Cellulophaga sp. L1A9: one gene and its partner. The main gene of each other region encodes a partner of the protein of the gene in region 2 in a complex. Links are inferred from orthologs where the notes say so. Each region holds a gene or a part of one and is shown on either strand. Other genes may lie near its edges.

Region 1 (8,264 bases), 790 kb from region 2 along the record:
ATACTTTTTGACCATTATAAGCCAGTAAATCTTTTAAATTTTCATCGGATAATGCGGTATTTGGGATGCCTAGGTTACGGGCTAATAATTGAACATGAGAAACCATGTTACCTTCTGCAACAGTTCCTATTCCTGCAACAGGTTTTAAGTCTGCTGGAGGGCGTTGAAAAATATAAATCTTATCAGAGGCTACTTCTATCTCATCAGGAGAACCATCAACCACGACCAATTCTCCATAGGCATAGCCGGGGTTTAATCCTCTAAACGTGCTTTGGTTTTGTACGTCTAATACCTTGTTACTCAAAGAAGATTCTTTTGCAATAAAATCGCCTAAATCACCTACAGCTTTACCTAAATATAAGGCTATAGATCCTCTGATTTTGTCATCTATAAAACCATAAGCTTTAGGCTCAAAACCTGTGTACTCATTAACAATGTCTTGATACGTAGCTTTTACCATAGCTGCGCTCCATTCCACCTCTCTGCGGGCATTTTCTAAAACAGCTGTAAGCTCGCCTAAGGTCATTTTTGGAGCTTGATATTTGCTTAACGACCCCATCAACTGTTCCCATTCCCATGTTTCAGCATAGCCAGCGCCTGCAGTTGCCATTCCTAAATAGCAGATTTTTTCTAATAGAACATTTACTGATTCCGGTTCCCATTTGGGAGCATTTTTAAATAGGATATCTTCAACTTTTAAAGAGATATCAAGCAATTGTAATTTAATCTCAGGATTTGTTTCTTCTAAGATAGCAACTCTCAATTCCAAAAGTAAATCAGAAGAATTAATGATAATACTCTTTGGAGTATCCGTTGCGGAAGTAATCGCATACGCATCAATTTTCTTTCCTATGGCTGTTTTTTTTACAAGAGGAGCATTTGCTAAAAATGTAGAAGCATCTATAGGTTTATAAAAGGTTTGCATGGTAGTTATCAAAGCATCAATTTGTTTGCTAAGGCTTGTAGTTAGTTTTGCAGTATGTTTCTGTTTAAAATCTTTTACTTTTTGAATGTCTACAAATTCTGGTTGACTATGGATTTTCACCCTAAGATCCATAAAAGGTTCATAGGCATCAGAAATTACTTTAGACTGGCTGCGCATTAATTGTGAGGTGTTATCATCACCCTCATGCGGAATATCTTTTAAAGATTGTCGGATTAAGAAATAATTTTGAGCCACACGCTCTTTATCGGCTAATAGCCATTTATAAAATTCAATACCCCAAGCTTGCTCATCTTCAGATTGAATGGAACCTCTGTAAAATTGCCCTTTTTGTAAAATCCATCCGTCATCAATAGTTCTTAAATACTTATCTAATTGATATTGTTTTAAACGGGAGTGATTGCGCTCTAAATCCCAAAATTCTTTTACATCTGTATATGCTAAAATCTGTCCTAAATAAATATGATTGCTCTCTCCTAAAGCAACTACAGCATCTTTATAACGCGCATGTTGGACCCCTGGTCCAACATTCTCAGGACACGGATCTTTTGGTTGGCGAATACTGCCGTCAGTACAAAACCAACGAATATCTTTATAAGGTCCTCTTATATCGTTTTTATAGGTATTTATTTGTTCTGTAATCTTTTCATTGCTAAGCTTTTGAGAAAATAAGGTGGCGGCGAATAAAAACAGAATAAAAGTAGAAATTGATTTGGTTTTCATGGGTTGATCAAATTTAAATCAAAGTAAAAGTATACTATTTGTACTTTCATTAGTTTAATAATTTACTGATTTTTTATGGATTAATTTAAAGTTAAATGTTTTATTCGATTAGACTAGAATTGTATTTTTGACACTTAACCGATAAACCCTTTCCAATGAAGTTCTTGTTACCATTACTTTTTGCGCTACTCTTAGTGAATACCCAATGTAAAGAACAAAAGAAAGAAGAACTAGTTAAAGAAGAAGATAAGGCTGCGGTTGAAATTTCAAAAAAAGAAGCTTTAAAGGAAATTTTAGTTGCACAACCTACAGATATAGTTGCACCTGAAGGTATGGTTTGGATTCCTGGAGGAACCTTTAATCAAGGAGCAGTGCCTCAAGATAAAATGGCAATGGATCATGAAAAACCAATGCATGAAGTACAGGTAGATGGTTTCTTTATGGATATTACGGAAGTTACCAATGCCCAATTTGCAAAATTTGTAAACGAAACTGGATATGTTACTGTTGCAGAACGAGAAATTGATTGGGAAGAAATGAAAGCACAACTGCCAGAAGGTACTCCAAAGCCACATGATTCTATTTTACAACCGGGAGCATTAATATTCAAGAAAACAAAAAACTCAGTTCCTAATTTATATGATTTTTCTCAATGGTGGGAATGGAAAATTGGAGCAGACTGGAAACATCCAAACGGACCAAAAAGTACGATACAAGGTAAAGACAAAGAACCTGTGGTTCAAATTTCTTATGAAGATGCTATGGCCTATTGTACTTGGGCAGGAAGAAGGTTGCCAACAGAAGCAGAATGGGAGCATGCTTCGCGTGGTCACCAAAAGCAAACCATATATTTCTGGGGTGATGATATTAGTAAGTTAGCGTCAATGGCAAACACTTGGGAAGGCGAGTTTCCTGTAACTAATTCAAAATTAGATGGCTTTGAACGTAGAGCAGCGGTAATGTCTTATCCTGCAAATGATTTTGGTTTGTATGATATGGCGGGTAACGTGTGGGAGTGGACTTCAGATTGGTACAGCGCTAATTATTTTAAAGAAGTAGCCAATAATGTTGCATTGGCAAGAAATCCTCAGGGGCCATCAAAAACATATAATCCTAACAACCCGTACGCTATAGAAAAAGTAATTAAAGGAGGTTCTTTTTTATGCAGTGCCTCATATTGTGCTAGTTATAGAATCTCTTCACGAATGGGATCAAGCCCAGATTCTGGAGCAGAACACGTAGGTTTTAGAACGGTGGCTACTCCAGATATGCTCGTTAAGAATTAATATTTTTCCTAGAAAAAAGTAGGGTACAGGATGCTACTATTAAACTATAACAACTTTTGATAACTTTTAATGTAAGTTTTTTGACAAAAAACCTACTTTTGAAGTAACAAATATGAAGTACTAGATTATGTCAGATAAAATTGAAAGAATTAAAACTTTAATTATTGGTTCAGGACCTGCGGGTTATACAGCTGCTATATATGCTGCAAGAGCAGATTTAAAGCCTGTTGTTTACACAGGAATGGAGCCAGGCGGACAATTAACGACAACAACAGAGGTTGATAATTTTCCTGGTTACCCTGAAGGGATTGATGGACCAACGATGATGATGCAATTGCAATCTCAAGCAGAACGTTTTGGTACAGAAGTTAGAATAGGAATGATTACTGCGGTAGAATTAAGCACAGAAGTGGGCGGTATTCATAAAGCTACGGTTGATGATTCTATCCAGATTGAAGCAGAAACGGTTATTATTTCAACGGGAGCAACTGCAAAGTACTTAAATATTCCTAGTGAACAAAAATTAAGAGGCGGAGGCGTTTCGGCATGTGCTGTTTGCGATGGTTTTTTCTATAAAAACCAGGATGTAGCTATTGTTGGGGCAGGAGATACTGCCGCAGAAGAAGCTTCTTATTTGGCAAACATTTGTAAAAGTGTTACCATGTTAGTTCGTAAGGACGAGATGAGAGCCTCAAAAGCGATGCAACATAGGGTTCATAATATAAAAAATATTACAGTTTTATATAATACGGAAGTTGATGAAGTATTAGGAGGACAAGTGGTAGAAGGTTTACGAATGGTAAATAATGTTACTGGTGAAAAATCAGAAATTGACATTACAGGATTATTTATTGCTATTGGTCATAAACCGAATACTGATATTTTTAAGGGTCAGTTAGATATGGATGAAACCGGCTACTTAATCACAAAGGGAAAATCTACTAAAACGAACCTTCCAGGAGTGTTTGCTTGTGGAGATTCTCAAGATAAAGAATACAGACAAGCGATTACAGCAGCAGGAACAGGTTGTATGTCAGCTTTAGATGCCGAACGTTATTTGGCGGCAATAGAAACACCGGCCTCAATGGCTTAAATTAAAAAAGAGCCGCTATTTAGCGGCTCTTTTTTTTAATATTCCCCACGTCTTTTAAGGTTAAGTTTGAAAAATAGTATTAATCTATTCGTTTATAGTTTTCTGAAGAAATTTTATTGCCTTCCTCGTCTACTGTAATTTGTTTAAAGGAATCTTTATCTAATTGCAACTCAAATTTGAATACTTGAACGGTATCTTGAATTTTCATCATCATTTCAGAACCAAATTCTAGTTGTTCCTCCAAGTTATTTTCTGAATTTGAATACGAACCATATCCAAACCATTCTGATGGATCATTAGGAGAATAACGCGTCCACATCACTTTGCCTTTACTGTAAATTTTTACCTGACGATAACCATTCATATTGGATAGCGTGTCAGTTACATTCATACCGTCGTAGTTAAAACGGTTAACGAGTTCCCAAGTACCTTCTAAAGAAGAGTTTTTTAAAGATTTAAGAGGTGTAACATTAGTTGAAGAAACTAAAAATAACATCAAGAAAATCAATCCGATTAATTTTTTCATGATCATGTATTTTTAAATTGTTAGATACCAATAAGTTACGATAATTTTTATTAAAATGTAGGAAAATTATTAAAAAATATAATACTTATTAATAAGCGCGCATAAATTTCTTATGTCTTCTTTGGTGTGAGCAGCACTAATCACAATTCTACTCATAAGATTAGCGTCCTCATTAGGGTACCGAAAACTGGTGATTAAAATATAATGTTCTTCTAAGTAGTTTGTTAGTTTTTCGTCCGAAAAAGTAAATGCGGGGTGGCCAATCATATATTTAAATTTGGTTATCGCATCAACGTTATCTATAAAAAATTCAATATTTTGATGAAGTAAAATGCGTTTTGCATTTAATAAAACTTCAGCTTGATAAATACTGGCAAGATTTGCTGGAGAAGCCGGACTTGCTCCCCCAAAAAAAGTAGTAGCTGTTAGTTCTTTAATTCGATCAGTACTTCCGAAAATGGCACCTCCTTGTACGCCATAACCTTTGCCTAAGGAGCAGCACACAATCAATTCTTTAGGGTTTAAACTGTCTATAGTTTTAAAAACCCCAGCCCCATTTTTACCTGTAATTCCAATCCCGTGAGAATCATCGACGACGAGTATAACATCTTCTAAGGGTAGTGCTTGCAGTCCTTTGAAATTAGGAAAATTGGCACCTGAAAAATCTATGGAATCAAGAAATACTACAGGTGTTATTGTGCTCTGTTTTTCTAAATGATCGCGAATAGCGATGCTTAATGATGAAAAAGTAATATATGATTTTGGTTTATTCTCCTCAGGATTATTAATATAAAGCGCAGAATGTGTATTGGGGGAGTAGAAGAGTTTGAATTCCTTTTTATTTAAAAAATGACCTATGAATTGTCCCGCTAAATATCCCGAAGATAAGGTTACACAAGCTTCACTACCTACTAATTTTGCAAAATAGTCTTCTACTTGATTAAAGATATTAATCTGAATATTTGATTTTCTAGATGCACCATAGTTGGTACCGTATTTTCGTATATTTTTAATGTATAAATCTTGAAATTCAATATCCGTTTGCAAACCTAAATACGCAGTGCCACCAAAATACAAATAATTGGTATGGTCTGCCTGAAGGTTTTTTCCCGGGAATGAATCAATATATTTTATCATTATCTAAGTGTTACTCCACTACCTCCAAGTGTAGGATATATTAAACTAGCGTCTTTATTAATAATAATGCCATCTGCGATATCTTCTTTTAGTAGCATAGAACCGTCCATATCCACATAGTCCAATTGCGGTAATAATTGGGCAATTGCAGAGATGCCTACAGAAGACTCGGTCATACAGCCCACCATTACTTTTAGACCTAATTCTTTTCCTTCCTTAATCATTCGTAATGCAGGGGTCAATCCGCCACATTTTGTTAATTTAATATTGATACCACTAAAATGAAGACTACATTTTTCTACGTCACGTTCTAAAATACAACTTTCATCAGCAATAATGGGTAGAACGCTATGATGCATTACTTTTTCCATACCATCCCAATCATCAGCTTTTAGGGGTTGTTCTAAAAATTCTACACCTAATTCTTTTAAAAGCGGAGCATTAAAAATAGTTTCTTCTGCGGTCCAAGCACAATTGGCATCAATCCTAAAAATAGCATCTGTATGTTTGCGCAATTCCTTTACGATGTTAACATCATCATCTGTTCCTAATTTTATTTTGTAGATAGGCCATGGTGTTTCTTGCATCTTGGCTACCATTTTTTCGATACTTGCAATACCAATGGTGTAATTTGTAGTAGGGTAGTGGTTTAAGTTTGTATTCCAAATTTCATATAATGGCTTCCCTTTTAGTTTGCCATAAAGATCATGAGCTGCTAAATCTAAAGCACAAATGGCAAAATTAGAAAGACCTTTACTAGTTGTAAAGGCATGAAATACTTCAGGGGTGGTGAATGTGTACTGTTCTATTTCTGATCGTATGGCATTTATCTCTGCCATCATACTCTCTACTGAAATTTTATAGTAAGGATTGGAAGTAGCTTCTCCGTATCCCGTTTGGCCATTTAAACTTAAGCTTGCAATTAACGTATCCTGAAAATCATGAGATTCTCTAGAAATACTAAAAGTATGTTTTAAAGGTAAAATGTATTTTTTTAATTGAAGCTCCATGGTGTAAATCTTTCCTACGAAAATAGGCAAAGACAAAATATAAAAAAACGAAAAGCCATTGAAATTTCAATGGCTTTTCATCTATTTACGTTTGGTAGTTAATCGTTGTAAGTTACACTACCGGAAACACTTTTATTAGAATTTACTTGTGCTTTGCCAGAATAAGATATATTCCCTCCACTACTAGCATCTGCATGTAATGTTTCTGAAACATTGATGTCAACATTCGCACCACTACTTGCTTCTGCGTTACAAAATTTTGCAGCTAACTTTTTACCGCTCACATTTGACCCACTACTAGCATCAATAGTTGCATGCGTTGTTTCTCCTAGAATTTTAAGATTAGCACCACTACTGGCATCAATAGTTAAATCATCTGTTGCAATGGTTACGTCAACTAAAGAACCACTACTTGAATCTATAGTTAATTTGTCTGATTTAATGGTGTTTTTTGCTGTTACATTTGCACCACTAGAACTTTTTAATTCTGATATATTAGGTAAAGAAACATATACTTTTTTAGTAGCATTACCAATGTTTTCTATTGCATGAATCTTAAGGACGTTGTTATTAATATCTGTTCCTATTAAATCAATAATATTCTCATCTGCTTCTACCGTTATTTCAAAAACATCTGCTTGGGTTACAATTACTTCTAAACCTTCTGATGCAGAAATTTCGGTAAAATCTTCATTTACGGGTCTAATGTCTTTGGTTACTATTCCGTTTCCTTTAACGCCAGAGCCAAATTCGCCTATTTTTATATCCATTCCGCAGGAGGTTAAAAATATGCTTAGTGCTAGTGTGAGTGCAATTCTTACTAAAGTTGTCATGATTGTTGTTTTTATGATTGATGTAAAGATGTTATTTATTGAGGTTGCTTTATAACTTTTAAAACTCAACTGTTGATTTTAATTGATGAATTGTAATGTATTGTAAATGATAGGCGTTCACTAGTGGTTTAGTTTTTAAACGTCCTACTGATTATTGATTTTCATTAGTGTTTACTCGGATTCCATTTTCATCAATTTTTAAAATGAAAGACTCGCCATTATCGTTCACATCAATATCAATACCGTCTTCATCTATTTTTATTTTGCCCTTTTCTCCATTGTCATTGATGTTAATATTAATACCGTCTTCATTTATTTTCACTCGGTTATTCCCTTCAGGATTATCTATTTCTTCTTCCAAGCAGTCTAAACAATTTAGCGTTCCATTGTTCCCCATTATCCATTTGAAATCAGAGACATCACAGTCGTTAACATCCGAATTGTTTTTGGTGTTAATTCTCCAACAATTATCAGCATTATTCAAAAATTTTATTTTCATACCTTTTGGTAAGTAGATAAAAACACGAACCTCTTGATTTTTAAATTTGTTTTCTCTTCTTGTCGTTAAGAATTCATTCAGTTCTAAGGTATTTCCCTCAAAAGTATAGTTGTAATTTATTTTTTCTGCAGTTTCTCTAGCATTTGGAAATGACTTTCCGTTGGCATTTTTCTGAATTTCTATATGAATGAGTGAATCTTTAGAAGTTCTGAAA
Region 2 (8,195 bases):
TCATCGGACCTTCAACACCTACAAAAACACTTTTGACTCACCAACCTAATCCCTTTGACTGAACACGCACTCTTTCCCGTTTCCGGTCTAGCTATTTCCAAGACCAATATCAACTCCTGATTTAAGCACTCAAAGGAACGTTCACCTCAATTACCTCAACAGAGGTAGGAAAAGAAAATTACAATAACGAAACCTGCAACCAATTACTATTTTTACTACAACGCATCTATCTATTATAATAATTTCAGAAAAATGCATCCCCATTCACCCCTCACAAAACAACTCCTACTATAAACCACAGTTTTAAAGTAACCACCAATACCTATATCAAACTCACCCTTATTCCTTTATCAATATATAGATGACACCTTTATATAGCAACCCACTTAATAAGTGACACTTATTTTGATTCTGTATTCCAATTATTCTAAAAATTATTTTCAACATAGGATCAGAAGGACACTTAAACCTTTCTCTTAAACTCATCCTCCTTTAAAAAGAACACCCCGAAACACTTCAAGCCATGCCGACAAAATATTGACAGAAAGCTAATGATCGAGAAAACGAACAGAATAAAAAGCTAAAGGAAAGAACAAGACACTTGTGTTAGAAGAATTAAAAATGAAAAAATAAGAAAACAACTTTTAAAAGAAGTAGACTCCTCTATACAAAGCCAATTACAACTAGACAGCTGCCGGCAGGGAAGACCAAAGCAAATCCTTGTTCCTTATACATCCTGACACCAAGATTCCTTACTAATAGTTTCAAGAAATGAGAAACCTATCCAATGCAGCGACTTCTCCACAACAAGCAAAAACAAAATCATCACATTGATATAAAATGTAAAAAACACCAGATTTAGAACATTCAACTCCATAGCCTGTACAAAAACAATAAACCATAAATTATTCCTGAATTATAATATGGACAGAAGTACGAATGCTTCCACAACATCCATTAACACAAAACAAAAGATTTTAGAGGTCAATTCAGAAGTTAGGAAAATGAAGAATTCTTCCTTTATAGATTGACTATCGTTTTTACTTAAACACTAGATTTAGTCATGACAGATCACAACCCAAACACAGACCAATCACTTAACTATTAAACAAAAAAAATCCTCAACTTGCGTTGAGGATTTGTTGGCGGTCCGGACGGGACTCGAACCCGCGACCCCCTGCGTGACAGGCAGGTATTCTAACCAACTGAACTACCGAACCGTTGCTTTTAGCGGTTGCAAATATACGCCGCTTATTTAATTACGCAAATTTTTTTGACTAAAAAATTCACTTTTTTTCAAAATAAATTACAAAAAAATCCATTGAACTTAGTTATCAGACACTTACAAAAAAATAAAAATTAAACTTTTCCGTCGTCTAAAAACAAAACGTGTGCCTTTTGACTAAATGTTTTAAAATCGTTAGCACTTAATTGATCCGGATACGGCACAAAAAAATGATTTTCAGAATCGTTTCGCCATAATAACACCCAAGCAATACCCATTTCTGCCACTGTATCATCTAAAATGGTACTCCACCATCGTGATTCTGAAACCTTATCTAATCCAATTTCAGTTAAAGCATATGGCTTTTTTAATGTTTCTGCTACCCTTTTTAAAACCTCCACATTAGTTTTTAGCGTTTTTTTAAATGCTTTACCAGTTCCATGTTGGTACAGATCTAAACCTAACATATCTACAACATGATCTCCAGGATAATTTAAAAGGTATTCTGCTTCCGTGAACACCAAATTAGGAGCATACACATACAGTAAATTATGAACTTCAAATTCTACCGACAGCAGTTGCAAGGTTTGCAACCACAAAGCTTTATACCCCTCAGGACTGCAATTTGGATTGCCCCACCAAAACCAAGCACCATTCATTTCATGAAACGGACGAAAAGCAACCGGAATCAACATTCCGTTTTCATCTTTTAAACGCAATAGGAAGTCAGCAACTTTTTTAAGCCACTCTTTATAGACTTGAAAATGGCTGCCACCCTCCAAAATATGTTTTACAGCAATCGTAGTTTCCCAGCTATCGCCTTTAGAAACAGGATTATCTGCATGCCAACTAATGGTGATGATCCCGCCTTCCTTATGTGCTTTCCGCATGAGAGTGCACATAGCATCAAAAGGCACATCATCTAAGTTTTTGTCTTTCCCATGTTCAATCTGGCCAATATCAAAACCATAAACTAAGGGAAAGTCACCTATTACTTTATATACATCACTTGTATACGCATCTTGGTCATGGCGCCACCCTACCCCGTAAGACGTCGTATCTTGATGACCAAAGGCATATCCTTTATCTGAAAGTTTTTCTATTTTTTGCTTTAAAGCAAAAACCTGAGGCAGTGCTTCGGTATCTGCTAAACGGAGTGTAGTCATTATCTTGAGGTTATAGAAATTTTTGCCTTTCAGTCATATAGGTATTTAGAATTTTAGAAAAATCGCCTCCTACATCCACAGGAACATATTTAATCTTATACTGTGCGCAATTCAACTTTAAGTTCTCTTTATATACATTGACACTTTTCTTATAGCCTTCCTTAACGGTATCTGCATAAATATCTATTTTTTCTCTTGTCTCCACATCAATAAATCGCTTAGGCGTATTGTCAAAATTAAAATCGACCTCATGTTCCGCATCTAGTACATGAAACAAAACCACTTCGTGTTTGTTGTATTTTAAATGACGTAAAGCATCAAACAATTTTTCATCTTCTGTTTCCGCTTGAAGCATATCTGTAAATAGAAAAATTAAACTCCTACGTTTCATTTTTTCCGCTATCAGGTGCAAATAAGTATACGTTTCTGTTCTATTTTCCGGATTTGAAGTTGCACTAACTTCATTAAGTTTCGCCAATAACATCTGATGGTGCCGCTCACTACCCTTTTCAGATGCGTAATATTCGTATTGATCGGAATATACACTTAAACCAACAGCGTCTCTTTGTTTCTTTAAAATAGCCATAAGCGCAGCAATAGCCAAAACACTAAAACCTATTTTATTAAGGTTATCTATTGCTAAATTCTTTACTTCTGGATAAAACATAGAAGCTGAGTTATCTAATATCATATGGCAACGAAGATTGGTTTCTTCCTCATAGCGCTTGGTGTACAATTTATCGGTTTTTGCGAATAGCTTCCAATCGATATGTTTTGTACTTTCTCCGTTGTTATAAATTTTATGTTCTGCAAATTCAGCAGAGAAACCATGAAACGGACTCTTATGAATTCCACTAATAAATCCTTCCACTACTTGATTCGCTAAAAGCCCAAGATTCTGAAATAAAAAAGATTTATGTAATTCTGATTGTACATTCATACCACTAAAGATAATTAAAACAGTGCTCTAAACTTAAATATACTCCCTTATAGACACAAAAAAATCCCGCTATAAGCAGGATTTTTTTATTCTTTATGCCCAGATGGACATTATATTATTTACTATAATGCCGCATCAATTGCATCTGTGTACACTTTCTTAGGAGAAACTCCTACTTGTCTACTTACAATTTCACCATCTTTAAAAACCAATACTGTAGGAATGTTACGCACTCCGTATTTAGCAGCAAATTCTTGATTCGCATCAACATCTACTTTACCAACTACCGCTTTACCATCATACTCAGTACTAACTTCATCAATGATTGGACCTACCATTCTACATGGTCCACACCATGCTGCCCAAAAATCAACTACTACTGGTTTATCACTTTTTAAGACTACTTCATCAAAAGTTGCGTCTGTTATCTCTAATGCCATTTTGTTTCTTTTTATTGTTATGCAAATTTAGTCAAATATTATTCTCTTTCCTTACTAACGTTACATTCGTTTTAGCTATTGCCCTATCGATAAACTTTATTAATTTAATTTAAATAAAATATCTTGCTTTTCAAGAAGCTGCAGCAATTCACTTGAAATTTGCACCTTTTGCTTTCTACTTACCAGACTAACCTTAATCTCTTCTTGCATTTCATACACCATAAAATTAAGAGAATGTTCTCCTCTATGGGCATCTATAGTTTGCTTAAGCTCGTAGATTTTTTCTTCTTTTAATAAATCTATATTCAAATTGATGGTCAGTTTTTTCGCATACGTTTCCATTACTTCCTGCAATAACATAAAACTATTGAATTGCATTCGCGGATCTCCTTTTTTACCAGTATCCCGATTTACCCAACCTTCACGCACAAATAATTTTACGTAGGCAAAGGAATTGATCATTAAAAAATGGCGGAACTTTAAATACTCTTCTCCGAATATCCTAAACTCAAAAGTGTCTGTATAATCTTCCATGGTGAACATTGCCCAACCTTTTCCATTTTTAGAAACCCTATGCTGTACATCTGCAATTACCCCGGCAAAAGAAACCTCTCTATTTACAATACTCTCCAAATCATTTAAATTAGAAAGACTTGCATTACAGAACGATTTTACTTCTGATTTAAAATCATCTAGAGGGTGCCCTGAAATATAAATTCCCACGACTTCTTTCTCCCGGCGTAATTTTTCCATGGTCCCCCATTCCTCACAAGGCGGAACCGTTGGTTCTGCAATCTGCACTTCACTAGCATCACCAAATAAACTTACCTGACTAGAGTTTTCATTTTCTTGAAATTTAGAGCCATATTTTACTGCTTTTTCCAAAAAAGTAATTCCGTCTCCTTCGTCTGCAAAGTACTGTGCTCTATGCGTATCCCCAAAAGAATCAAAACCACCAGCAACCGCTAAGTTTTCAAATGCTTTTTTATTCGCTGCACGCAGATCAATACGTTTTGACAAATCGAAAACCGACTTAAATGGACCTTTTTCTTTTCTATTTTCAACTATAGTTTCTACTGCACCACGGCCAACACCTTTTACAGCTCCCATTCCAAAACGAACCGCACCATAATCATTTACCGCAAATTTGTAATACGATTCATTTACATCCGGTCCTAAAACATCTAAGCCCATACGCTTACATTCTTCCATAAAAAATGTAACCTGCTTGATATCATTCATATTATTTGAAAGCACCGCAGCCATATATTCCGCAGGATAATGCGCTTTACAATAGGCGGTTTGATACGCAATCCAAGCATAACAGGTGGAGTGAGATTTATTAAAAGCATAAGCTGCAAAGGCCTCCCAATCCTTCCAAATTTTCTCTAATTTATCAACATTATGCCCTTTTGCTGAAGCCTGCTCAATAAATTTAGGCTTCATTTTATCCAGTACATACTTCTGTTTCTTACCCATGGCTTTACGCAAAACATCGGCTTCACCTTTAGTAAAATCCGCTAGCTTTTGCGACAAAAGCATCACCTGCTCTTGGTATACTGTAATTCCGTAGGTTTCTGCTAAATATTCTTCGTTAGCATCAAGGTCATAAATAATTTCTTCGGTACCATGTTTACGCGCAATAAAACTTGGAATATACTCCATTGGACCAGGACGATACAATGCGTTCATTGCAATTAAATCTGCAAAAACTGTAGGTTTCAATGCCCTCATGTGTTTCTGCATCCCAGGAGATTCATATTGGAAAACACCTACTGTTTCACCACGCTGGAAAAGCTCATATGTTTTTACATCATCTAGAGGAAAATTCTCCGGATCTAACTCAACTCCATGTTTCGCTTTAACAATCTTAACGGTATCCTTAATTAAGGTTAATGTCTTTAACCCCAAGAAATCCATTTTTAGTAGACCTGCATCTTCTACCACCGAGTTGTCAAACTGGGTACAGTACATTTCGGAATCTTTCGCTAAGGCTACAGGAACGAATTTTGTAATATCATCTGGTGTAATAATCACCCCACAGGCGTGAATACCGGTATTCCGAACAGAGCCTTCTAAAATATAGGCTTGGTTAAGGGTTTCTGCCTCAAGGCCGTCTCCTTCTGAAATGGCCAAAAGCTCATTTACCTTAATAAGCTCTTCACTATTAAATTTAGCTTTTAGAATTTTTTCATCGACCCCAATTATCTTTTTTAATTTAGACATATTAGGAATCAACTTCGCCATACGATCCGAATCACTCAAAGGTAAATCTAGTGCACGAGCCGTATCTCGAATAGACGATTTAGCAGCCATGGTACCATATGTAATAATCTGAGCCACTTGGTTTGCCCCATATTTATTAATTACATAATCCATAACACGACCCCGACCTTCATCATCAAAGTCAATATCAATATCGGGCATACTTACACGATCCGGATTTAAGAAACGCTCAAAAAGTAAATCGTACTTAATAGGATCTAAGTTGGTAATCCACAAACAATATGCAACAGCAGACCCTGCCGCCGATCCACGACCCGGCCCTACCGATACATCCATTGCCCGGGCAGCTCTAATAAAATCTTCAACAATCAAGAAATACCCAGGATATCCTGTCTTCTCAATTACTTGAAGTTCAAAATCTAATCGTTCGTCAATTGCAGGTGTAATTTCTCCATACCTTTTCTTAGCACCTTCATAGGTAATGTGCCGTAAAAATTTATTTTCACCACGCTTACCTTTATCTAATTTATCTTCTGCGAACTGAAATTCTTCGGGAATATCAAAAGCAGGCAATAACACATCACGAGCTAAAGTAAAGGTTTCCACTTTATCAATTACTTCTTGGATATTGATAATAGCCTCAGGAATATCTTTAAAAAGCTCCTTCATTTCATCAGAAGACTTAAAGTAATATTCTTGATTAGGTAAACCATACCGATACCCACGACCACGACCTATTGGAGTCGCTTGTTTTTCGCCATCTTTTACACATAATAAAATATCGTGTGCATGCGCATTTTCTTTATCTACATAATAGGTGTTATTCGTCGCAACTAATTTTACATCATGCTTCTTCGCAAATTGAAGCAACACTTGATTTGCACGGTCTTCATCTTCTTGACCATGACGCATGATCTCTATATATAGGTCATCACCAAAAGTTTCTTTCCACCACAGTAAGGCTTCTTCCGCTTGGTTCTCCCCTACATTAAGCACCTTACTTGGCACCTCTCCATATAAGTTCCCTGTTAAAACAATAATATCTTCCTTGTATTGCTCAACTACTTTCCTATCAATTCTAGGCACATAATACTTACCACTAACAAAGGCGATAGATGACATTTTTGCCAAATTTAAATACCCTTTTTTAGTTTTTGCCAGCATGACTATTTGATAGCCATTATCTTTTTGGGACTTATTGGTATGATCTTCACAAACCTGAAATTCGCACCCTATGATTGGTGTAATTTCTACTTCTGGTTCTGGCAATTCTTCTAAAGCTTCTTCCCCTTCTGCTAAAGTGCCATTTTTAGTAGCTTCAAAACGCTTTAAATTTTCTTCATTACGAGAAACCACCCCTTTATTATGATTGATAACCCCACTTACAAAATGGAACGCCCCCATCATATTGGCATGATCTGTCATTGCTACAGCAGGCATTTTTGCTTTGGCTGTAGCCGAAATCAAGGCAGGAATACTTATCGTAGATTGTAGTATTGAAAACTGTGTATGATTATGTAAGTGAGAAAAATTAGCACTCTCTAATGTTGCTAAATTTTCTTTTATCTCTTCTTGAGAAACACCACCGGTATCTTTATCCCAAAGTGCATCTGCTATTTTTTTAGATGCTTTTTTAAGGTTGATGTGTTTTAAACCGATTAATTGAATCACTTGCGGATTAGCCTCCGAGAAGTTCTTAAAATAATCTGGCTGAACATCTAATTTCTCAATCGTATACTGCTGTTTACGAACAAGCTCTAGGAAACAACGCGTAGTTGCCTCAACATCGGCAGTTGCATTATGCGCCTCTCCGAAAGGTTCACCGAATAAATATTGATGTAGTTCTGTTAACGTAGGCAATTTAAATTTACCTCCACGCCCACCAGGAATCTGGCAAAGAGCTGCGGTATGTTCCGTACACGTATCTAAAACAGGAAGTTCTTGTAAAGGGTTTTCTACGCCCATTCTATGAAACTCCGCCCCCATAATATTTAAATCAAACCCAACATTCTGCCCAACAACAAACTTTGTCTTTGCCATGGCTTCGTTGAACTTTTCTAATACAAAGGCAAGAGGCACCCCTTTTTGTTCCGCTAATGCAGTAGAAATACCATGAATTTGCTCCGCATCATAGGGTATATTAAACCCTTCTGGTTGCACCAAATAATCCTGATGCTCTATAAGGTTCCCCATGTCAT

The links.
Region 1: the proteins of trxA (region 2) and trxB are in contact, whole or in part, in a crystal structure (PDB 1F6M), measured with the Escherichia coli proteins. The link is inferred for Cellulophaga sp. L1A9 from one-to-one orthologs.

What each region holds. Positions count from the first base shown.
Region 1 is NZ_CP047027.1:3,176,539-3,184,802, forward strand. The notes cover bases 2,283-5,062. They hold trxB (thioredoxin-disulfide reductase), read left to right. Parts: upstream 2,283-3,079; coding sequence 3,080-4,045; downstream 4,046-5,062. Other genes in these bases: GQR94_RS13910 (formylglycine-generating enzyme family protein), read left to right, coding at 2,283-2,952; GQR94_RS13920 (hypothetical protein), read right to left, coding at 4,125-4,571; GQR94_RS13925 (aminotransferase class I/II-fold pyridoxal phosphate-dependent enzyme), read right to left, coding at 4,641-5,062. Also shown: GQR94_RS13905 (PEP/pyruvate-binding domain-containing protein), read right to left, coding at 1-1,666; more of GQR94_RS13910, read left to right, coding at 1,822-2,282; more of GQR94_RS13925, read right to left, coding at 5,063-5,708; GQR94_RS13930 (dipeptide epimerase), read right to left, coding at 5,708-6,718; GQR94_RS13935 (head GIN domain-containing protein), read right to left, coding at 6,817-7,551; GQR94_RS13940 (PspC domain-containing protein), read right to left, coding at 7,703-8,264.
Region 2 is NZ_CP047027.1:2,380,631-2,388,825, reverse strand. Bases 2,113-4,823 are described here. They hold trxA (thioredoxin), read right to left. Parts: upstream 3,772-4,823; coding sequence 3,454-3,771; downstream 2,113-3,453. Other genes in these bases: dnaE (DNA polymerase III subunit alpha), read right to left, coding at 3,871-4,823; GQR94_RS10295 (DUF58 domain-containing protein), read right to left, coding at 2,402-3,331; GQR94_RS10300 (glycoside hydrolase family 26 protein), read right to left, coding at 2,113-2,391. Outside these bases: more of GQR94_RS10300, read right to left, coding at 1,360-2,112; more of dnaE, read right to left, coding at 4,824-8,195. UniProt on the Escherichia coli protein: Participates in various redox reactions through the reversible oxidation of its active center dithiol to a disulfide and catalyzes dithiol-disulfide exchange reactions.